2 regions of the Kribbella sp. NPDC058693 genome follow, and region 2 is predicted to be linked to the other one. Evidence: riboswitches for the same ligand, from Rfam matches in the RefSeq annotation. Region 2 holds a riboswitch; the other holds the start of a gene.
The links. A riboswitch is a leader RNA that binds a small molecule or an ion and turns the genes downstream of it on or off. The one in region 2 is predicted to bind cobalamin.
Positions count from the first base shown of each region.

Region 1: another riboswitch for cobalamin. It lies ahead of cobN (cobaltochelatase subunit CobN); the one in region 2 lies ahead of ACFWUU_RS35385 (ribonucleoside-diphosphate reductase subunit alpha).

Region 1 covers NZ_JBHXSQ010000008.1:82,148-86,564, reverse strand. Annotated here, with positions in the region: gene cobN (cobaltochelatase subunit CobN) at 1-2,372, opposite strand, end outside; cobalamin riboswitch at 2,405-2,550, opposite strand; gene ACFWUU_RS40245 (vanadium-dependent haloperoxidase) at 2,699-3,973, shown strand; gene ACFWUU_RS40240 (DUF3500 domain-containing protein) at 3,996-4,417, opposite strand, start outside.
Region 2 covers NZ_JBHXSQ010000005.1:220,047-224,463, reverse strand. Annotated here, with positions in the region: gene ACFWUU_RS35385 (ribonucleoside-diphosphate reductase subunit alpha) at 1-2,407, opposite strand, end outside; cobalamin riboswitch at 2,540-2,708, opposite strand; gene ACFWUU_RS35380 (DinB family protein) at 2,775-3,356, opposite strand; gene ACFWUU_RS35375 (Fic family protein) at 3,422-4,417, opposite strand, start outside.

The DNA of each region.
Region 1 (4,417 bases), on a different contig from region 2:
GCAAACGTCAGCGATGCAGCGACTGCGTCCGAGGAACGACCGAGCACCTCGGTCACGACGACCGGCACCTTGGCGGCGTCCCAGCTGAGCGTCTCCATGCTGACGACAAGCTTGCGCGCGGCGGCTTCCAGGATGTCGACGCCGTCCGCGCCGGTGACCGCGGGCAGGTCGGCGAGGGTCGCGAGCTCGGCAAGGTTCGCGGCCTGACCAGGGTTCGCAAGCAGCGCGGCCTCGTCGACCCCGAAGGTCTCGCCGAGTGCGGTGCGGAGGCCGGGAATCGAGTACGAACCACCCCATAGCTGCCGGGCCCGCAGTACCGCGAGCACCAGGTTCACCCGGGCTTCACCAGCCGGCGCACCACCCAGGATGTGCAACCCGTCGCGGATCTGCACGTCCTTGATCTCGCACAGGTATCCGTCCAGGTGCAGGACGAACTCGTCGAACTCCTCGTCCTCCGGCTTCTCCGACGTGTGCAGATCATGGTGCAGCTGCGCCGCCTGGATCAGCGTCCAGATCTGCGCCCGCAACGTCGGCACCTTCTCCGGGTCCAGCGCAGACACCGTCGCGTACTCGTCGAGCAGGTACTCCAGCTTCGCCATGTCGCCGTACGTCTCGGCCCGTGCCATCGGCGGCACCAGATGATCCACGACCGTCGCATGCGCCCGCCGCTTGGCCTGCGTGCCCTCGCCCGGGTCGTTGACGATGAACGGGTACACCATCGGCAGGTTCCCGAGTACGGCGTCCGGCGCGCTGTCGGCCGCCATCCCGATCCCCTTGCCCGGCAGCCATTCCAGCGTCCCGTGCTTCCCGAGATGTACGACGGCCTGCGCGCCGAAACCACCCTCGTCGCGCGACGCCTCCAGCCAGCGGTACGCCGCCAGGTAGTGGTGCGACGGCGCCATGTCGGGATCGTGGTAGATCGCGACCGGGTTCTCGCCGAAACCGCGCGGCGGCTGGATCATCAGCACGACGTTCCCGAACTGCAACGCGGCCAGCGCGATCGCCGGCTCGTCGCCCGACGTGTCGACGTACAACTCGCCGGGGGCCTCGCCCCACGCCTCGATCATTGCCGTCTGCAACGATTCCGGCGTACGCCCGAACCAGGTGGCATAGGTGGACAGCGGGATCTTCGCGACGGCGTTGGCGAGCTGCTCGTCGGTCAGCCAGTCGACGTCGTGCCCGCCGGCCGCGATCAAGCGGTGGATCAGCCCGTCGGCGCCGTCCGCGCCCTGCAGCTCACTGAGGTCGAGCCCGCCGAGGTCGTACCCGGCCGATTCCAGCTGCCCGAGCAGCACGACGGCCGAAGCAGGCGTGTCCAGACCGACCGCGTTCCCGATCCGCGCATGCTTCGTCGGGTACGACGACAGCACCAGCGCGATCCGCTTCTCGGCCGCCGGCACGTGCCGCAACCGGGCATGCGCGACCGCGATCCCGGCCAGCCGCGTGCACCGCTCGACGTCCGGCGCGTAGCGGGCCAGCCCGTCGGCGTCGTACGACTTGAACGAGAACGGGATCGTGATCAGTCGCCCGTCGAACTCCGGGATCGCGACCTGCGTCGCCGCGTCGAGCGGACTGAGCGCGGCGTCGCTCTCCGCCCACTGCTCGCGGGTCGAGGTCAGCGCGAGCCCCTGGATCAACGGGATGTCGAGCGAGGCCAGCGCGCCGGCGTCCCAGGCATCATCCGCACCGCCGGCGCTGGCGTTCGCAGCGACAGCTCCGCCGGCCGCGAGCAGGGTCGTGACAAGCACGTCGCATTTCCGCAGGAGGTCGAACAGCCCGACGTTCTCGGCCGGGTCGAGCCCGCGCAGCGTTCCGCAGTACACCGGAAGCGGTTGGGCACCGGCCTCTGTGATCGCGTCCGCGAGGGCGTCGACGAAGGCGGTGTTGCCGGAGATCTCGTGCGCGCGGTAGTAGACGATCCCGACGACGGGCCGCTCGTCCTCGACGTACGCACCCCGGAGGCCGTACGCCGGGAGCGCGCGCGGCGGCTCGAACTCGTCGCCGGTCAGCAGGAGCGTGTCGCGCAGGAAGCCGGCCAGGTTGCGGAGGTTGTCCGCGCCGCCCTCGCGCAGGTACGCGAGCGCCTCGGTGACCGCGCCGGCCGGCACCGTCGACAGCGACATCAGCTCGGCGTCAGGTGCTGCCTCGCCGCTGACCACCACAGCCGGTTTGCCGGATGCCAGCACCGCATCGAGGCCCTCTTCCCACGCGCGGCGACCGCCGAGGAGCCGGACGACGACGATCTCTGCGGCGTCCAGCAGCGGTCCGAGCTCAGGGAGCTCGAGGCGGGCCGGGTTCGCGACCTTCCAGCCGGCATCCGCCTCGGCGGCAGCGAGCAGGTCGGTGTCGGCGGTGGAGAGCAAAACGAGCACGGAGGAGTTCCTTCCCCGGGGTGTCCACGCCCCGAACGGAGGTACGACGGCGGCAGTTCCTGACTCCCCTTGCGGGTCACAGTGGCGGGACCGTCCCGGATTCACACCGGGTTCCTGCTGATGCCGTCGATGACGATCGTGACTCTAGCCGACGGCCGCGGCGTACCGGGTGTGGAAGTCGTCCCACGTTGTCGCGTTGACCCCTGCACCGCATTGGTATAGGGCGGAATCACAGGGTTTGTACTGCGGACGCCCTCCGGCGTCGTACGGCAACGTCTTCTTCAGCGCAGGCCGGTTCTGATCCACCTGAGCCGAAGGAGACAATCATGCGCTTGAAGGCCTGGAGACTCCTGGTCGTCGTACTGACGATCGGCCTCGTCACACCTGCCCTCGTCGCCGCGCCGAGTCAGGCCGGCGGCGTCCGGGCGGGCCCGGCAGTGATCACCCAGTGGAACACCATCGCCGGCCGGACGATCTACGCGGAGAACGCCACCCCGGTCCCGGTCGGGAGCCTGTACTTCGGCTTCGTGTCGCTGGCCGTGTACGACGCGGTGGTGGCGATCGAGGGCCGCTACGAGCCGTACCTCAAGCAACCGAAGGGCCGCGCCAGGGCGTCCTCCGAGGCGGCGGCCGCGACCGCGGCGTACGAGGTGCTGCGGTACTACTTCCCGGCCTCGGCCACAAACCTCGCGACCGACTACGCCACGTCGCTCGGCACCATCCCGGACGGTCGCGCGAAGACCCGGGGAACCGAGGCCGGCCGGCACGCGGCGCAGACGCTGATCCAGGCGCGGGCCAACGACGGCCGAGGCGCGAACATCCAACTGACGGTGACGCCCGCGCCGGGAGTTTGGCGCCCGACACCCGATGCCCTCGCGCCGATGCTCGCCCCGTGGCTCGGATTCGTCGTACCTCTGGCGCTCCGGTCACCCACCCAGTTCCGGCTACCCGGCCCCTATCGGATCACGTCCAAGGCCTACGCCCGGGACTTCGCCGAGGTGAAGTCGATGGGTGCGCTGGTCGGATCCGCCCGGACCCCGGCGCAGACCGAGACCGCGGTCTTCTGGAACGCGAACGCTGTGCTGCAGTACCAGACGGCGCTCCGGGGCCAGGTCACCGCGCGAGGGATGGACATCGTCGACAGCGCCCGCGCGTTCGCCCTGCTCAGTACGAGCGTGGCCGATGCGCTGATCGCCTGCTGGCGAGCCAAGTACGACTACGCCTACTGGCGCCCGATCACGGCCATCCGGCTGGCCGACACCGACGGCAACCCGGCCACCGAAGCCGACGCCAGCTGGATGTCGCTGCTGCAGACGCCGCCGTATCCGGACTACGTCAGCGGGCACGCCTCCATCACCGGCGCGGCAACCGGCACCTTCAGCTACCTGTTCGGCGCACGGTCGCTCAACCTCGACGTCCCCGCCTTGGTGTCCACGGCGTCCCGGCACTTCGACAGCGCCGCGGCCCTGGATGCAGAGACCATGAACGCCAGGATCTGGCTCGGCTTCCACTTCCGGAAGGCGATGACCGACGCCAACCAGCTCGGCCATCGCTCCGCCTCGTGGACGATCGGCCACGAGTTCCAGCCACGGCACCACTGACCGTTCCTCGCCGCGCGCTGCGTCAGCGGTGCATCGCGTAGTGCGCGGCGAGGAGGTCCGTGCCCCAGTCGTTGCGGACGTCGCGCCAGACCGAGTGGATGTGGTTGGCGTTGTCCTGGGTGTTGTCGTACTCGGCCAGGAAGCTCGGCCCGGCGATCGAGTAGTAGTGCCGGTGCCCGATGCCCGGCTCGGTCTCGCCGGCCCACGCGAAGGTCAGCCGCTCGATCCCGCGCTCGGTGATGTCCTGCCAGGTCTGCAGCCCGATCGGCCCGGCGGCGCGTCCGACGTACTGGCCGATGAGGAGGCTGAGGAGCTGGCGCTGGTCCTCGTTCATGTCGCCGTACGACAGACCGCGATGGAGCAGCGAGGCGTCGGCGACCGGGTCGTGACGGGTCAGGATGTCGTCCGGCGCCTCGTCGGCGACCAGGGCTGTGGCCAGCTGAC
Region 2 (4,417 bases):
CGACGAGGTACGGGTTGGCGACGGTGAACTCGCCGGACATGTTCGACTTCACGAACAGGTTGCTGTACGTCGGCTCGATCGACTGGCTCACGCCGCAGATGTTGGAGATCGTCGCGGTCGGCGCGATCGCCATCACGTTCGAGTTCCGCATGCCGTCGCGCAGTACCTTCGCCCGCAGCGTGTCCCAATCGAGCCGCCTGCTCTCGTCGACGATCACGTCGCCGTTGCGGGCGGACGTCAGCAGCTCGAGCGAGTCGATCGGCAGGATCCCCTTGCTCCACAGCGATCCGTCGTACGTCGAGTAGCGACCGCGCTCGGCGGCGAGATCGCTCGACGCCTCGATCGCGTGGTAGCTGATCTGCTCCATCGAGGTGTCCGCGAACTCGACCGCGGCATCGGACGAGTACGGGATCCGCAGCGCGAACAGCGCGTCCGCGAACCCCATCAGCCCGAGGCCGACCGGACGGTGACGCTGGTTCGCGCGCTCCGACTCGGGCGTCGTGTAGAAGTTCACGTCGATGACGTTGTCGAGCATCCGGACCGCGGTCTTCACCGTGTCCCGGAGCAGGTCGGCGTCGAGACCGTCTGCGGTGAGGTGTGCAACCAGGTTGACCGAGCCGAGGTTGCAGACCGCGGTCTCCTCGACCGTGGTGTTCAGGGTGATCTCGGTGCACAGGTTCGACGAGTGCACGACACCGTCGTGCTGCTGCGGCGAGCGCAGGTTGCAGGCGTCCTTGAACGTGATCCACGGGTGCCCGGTCTCGAACAGCACCGTCAGCATCCGCCGCCACAGGTCGATCGCCTTGACCCGCTTGAACACCCGGATCTCACCACGGTCGGCGGCCGCCTCGTAGGCGACGTACGCCTCGGCGAAGGCCGTGCCGTACAGGTCGTGCAGATCGATGACCTCGTCGGGCGAGAACAGCGTCCACTCGCCGCCGGCCTCGACCCGCTGCAGGAACAGGTCCGGCACCCAGTTCGCGGTGTTCATGTCATGCGTACGCCGACGCTCGTCGCCGGTGTTCTTCCGGAGATCGAGGAACTCCTCGATATCGATGTGCCAGGTCTCGAGGTATGCGCAGACCGCACCCTTCCGCTTGCCGCCCTGGTTGACCGCGACGGCGGTGTCGTTGGCGATCTTCAGGAACGGCACGACGCCCTGGGACTCGCCGTTGGTGCCGCGGATCTTGGCACCGATACCGCGGACCGGGGTCCAGTCGTTGCCGAGACCACCGGAGTACTTCGCGAGCAGCGCGTTGTTGCGGATGCCGTGGAAGATGCCGGCCAGGTCGTCCTCGACCGTGGTCAGGAAGCACGACGAGAGCTGCGGCCGGGTCGTGCCGGAGTTGAACAGCGTCGGCGTCGACGACATGAACCGGAACGAGCTGAGCAGCTCGTAGAACTGGATCGCCCGCGCCTCGCGGTCGTCCTCGCGCAGCGCCATCCCCATCGCGACCCGGAGGAAGAACGCCTGCGGCAGCTCGTACCGAACCTTGTCGATGTGCAGGAGATACCGGTCGTACAGCGTCTGCAGGCTGAGGAACGTGAAGTCCAGATCGGCGTCCGGCCTGATCGCCGCCGCAAGCCGCTCGAGGTCGAAGGTGCCGAGCTCGGGGTCGAGCTGGCCGGCCTCGATCCCGGTCCGGATGTACTGCGGGAAGTAGGACGCGTACGCCTCGGCCATCTCGGCCTGGCTGGCCTGTCGCGGCTCGCCGTGGACGCGACCGAGCGCCTCGCGGCGGATCTGGTCGAGCAGCAGGCGCGACGCGGCGAAGCTGTACTGCGGCTCGGTCTCGACGAAACCGCGCGCGGCCATCACCAGCGCGAGCTCGACCTCGTGCTGTGCGATGCCGTCGTAGCAGGCGCCGAGCGTCTCGTTCAGGATCAGTTCGGGGTCGACGGCGTCGAGGCCGGCTGCCGCCTCCGCGACGATCACCCGCAGCCGGTCGACGTCGAGCGGGGACCGGGTGCCGTCGGCCGCGCGGACGGTCAGCGCCGGCTTCTCGGTGACGCCGGCTGCATCGGCGGGTGTGCGCGCCTTGGTCCGCTCCTCGCGGTACAGCACGTAGGCGCGGGCGACCTGGTGCTCGCCGGCGCGCATCAGCGCCAGCTCGACCTGGTCCTGGATGTCCTCGACCTGCACGCTGCGGCGCGAGTCACCGCGGCTGGTCAGGGCGCCGACGACCCGGCCGGTCAGGTCGGTCACCAGGTCGCGGACCCGGTGGGTGGCACCGGCGTCGGCGCCCTCGACCGCGAGGAACGCCTTCGTCACGGCGACGGAGATCTTGGTCGCGTCGAACGGCGTACTGCTGCCGTCGCGACGGATGACGGTGAGCTCGACCGGCTGGCCCGCCGCGATCCCTGAGGATGAGGACGGGGATGCAGCCGTTGAGGAAGCAATAGTCACAGGTGTGCTCTCCACAAGAGTTCGGAGGCCTGGGACCACGCGAGCAGGCGCACGACGGGACCGGCAGCACCGGCCGGGATCACTGCCGTCACGCCCTGCGACCCACCCGCGAGGTCTCGGACCACATGCACCGGCGGTGCACGTACCAGTGGCAGGTATCCGGACTTGCGGACGTCTCTCGACAGCACATCCGCTCACCGTTGCGGGGCAGCTCCGGATTCGCACCGGATTCCCCTGTTGCCTCAAAGTGGCCCACATCTTGTGGTGCCGGCCACTCCGAACCACCAGCAGTAGTGATGCTAGGCGGAGCGATCTAGATCTTGTGGTAGCGCCACGCCGCGTGTCGCACATCTTGTGGTCCGCAATCTCACGCCGCGACCGCATAGAGATCCTGGAGCGTCATGATTTCCGAGCCGTGGTGGATCAGCTCGCGATTCAGCCGCAGCACGACGTGGCCGAACGGCTCGCCGGCGTCGAGCTCGTTGGCCTGGCTCAGCCCGACCGTCATCACCTCGTCCTCGTCGAGCGCAGCGATCGCGTCGCGCCAGGCCTCGACCCAATAGGTCAGCCAAGCCACCGCGTCGCGCGCGTTGCCGTGCAGGTTGATATCCGCGCGCCCCTGCTGACTCGCGCCGAATGTCCACTCCCATCGCTCGAAGAACGTCTCGGTGAGATGGGCGATCAGCCAGGCGATCGTGCGGGGACCGCGATGGTCCGGCTCGTCGGGCCACTGCGCGACCCATTCGCCGGACCCGAGTGATCGGAAGTGGCCGGCGTAGTGCCGCCGGACGACGGTCAGCGCCTCGCTGCTCGGTCGCCAGAAGTACTGCTCGTCGGTCAACTGGGCGAGGCGCCCGGACAGCACCATCCAGCTGAAGCCGAGCTGGCCGCGCACCATGGCCATCGCCGATGGCTTGTGCAGGATGTCCCAGTCGAACGCCTCCGACATCACTTCTCCCCTGTACGATCGAACATATGTTCGAATTCTTGCTCGCCGGGGAGACGAAAGTCAATTCACTGGTGTGTCGGTTCTGGCCTCGCCGGAACGGGTCTGCTAGGCGGCTCGATCCGGGTGTCCGAGGCCGGGCTGGCGAAGCGGCGTTCGAGCAGCGTGAAGGCGTCGATGAGCTCGGGCGCCTCGTAGACGCGGTTGCGCCGCCCGTCGGTGACCTCGCGCAGGATGCGCGCCTCGACCAGCCGCGCGAGCCCTTGGTTGGCGGCCTGCTGCGAGCGGTCGATGAGCTGCGCCGCGGCGGCGAGCGTGAGGACCGGCGCGGCGGGCAGCGCGTCGATCAGGAGCTCGGTCGCGGATCCTGCGCGGACCGGCGCCGCGCGTTCCCGCCAGGCCGCCTTGAGATCGACTGCGGCCCGCTCGAAGCGCGCGGCCTCGGCCGTCGCATGCGTGCAGGCCATGGCGAACATCCGCAGCCACGGGTTCGCGGCAGCGCGTGCCTTCGGGGTCGTCGCGCGCCCGACGTACCGGAACGCGGTCAGGGCGTCGACGTACTCCGATGCGTGCGTAGCAAGCGAGAGCGAGACCGGCGGCACGGTGCGCGTGACGAGGCCCTCGGCGCGCAGGATCAGGTGGATCAGCGCGCGCCCGGTCCGGCCGTTGCCGTCGGCAAAGGGATGGATGGTCTCGAACTGCGCGTGCGCGATCGCGGCCTTCGCGAGCACCGGCAGCCGCGATTCGCGGATGAAGCTGACCAGGTCCTCGAGCAGTTCGGGGATCAGCTGCGCGGGCGGCGGGACGTAGTACGCCTCGGCGGGGGAGCGGCCGCCGATCCAGTTCTGCAGGTAGCGGATCTCGCCGGCGTACTCCGAGTGCGGCGACTGCGCCATCAACCGGCGATGCGCCTCGAGCAGGTGATCCACCTCGAGCTTGTCGCCGGCCTGCACGGACTCGGTCACCCAGGTCATCGCGTCGACCGCGCCGAGCACCTCCTCGGCGGTCACGTCCCGCGTGCTCGCCCGCAGTACGTCGGCCTTCAGCAACCGCCGCGCCCCGAC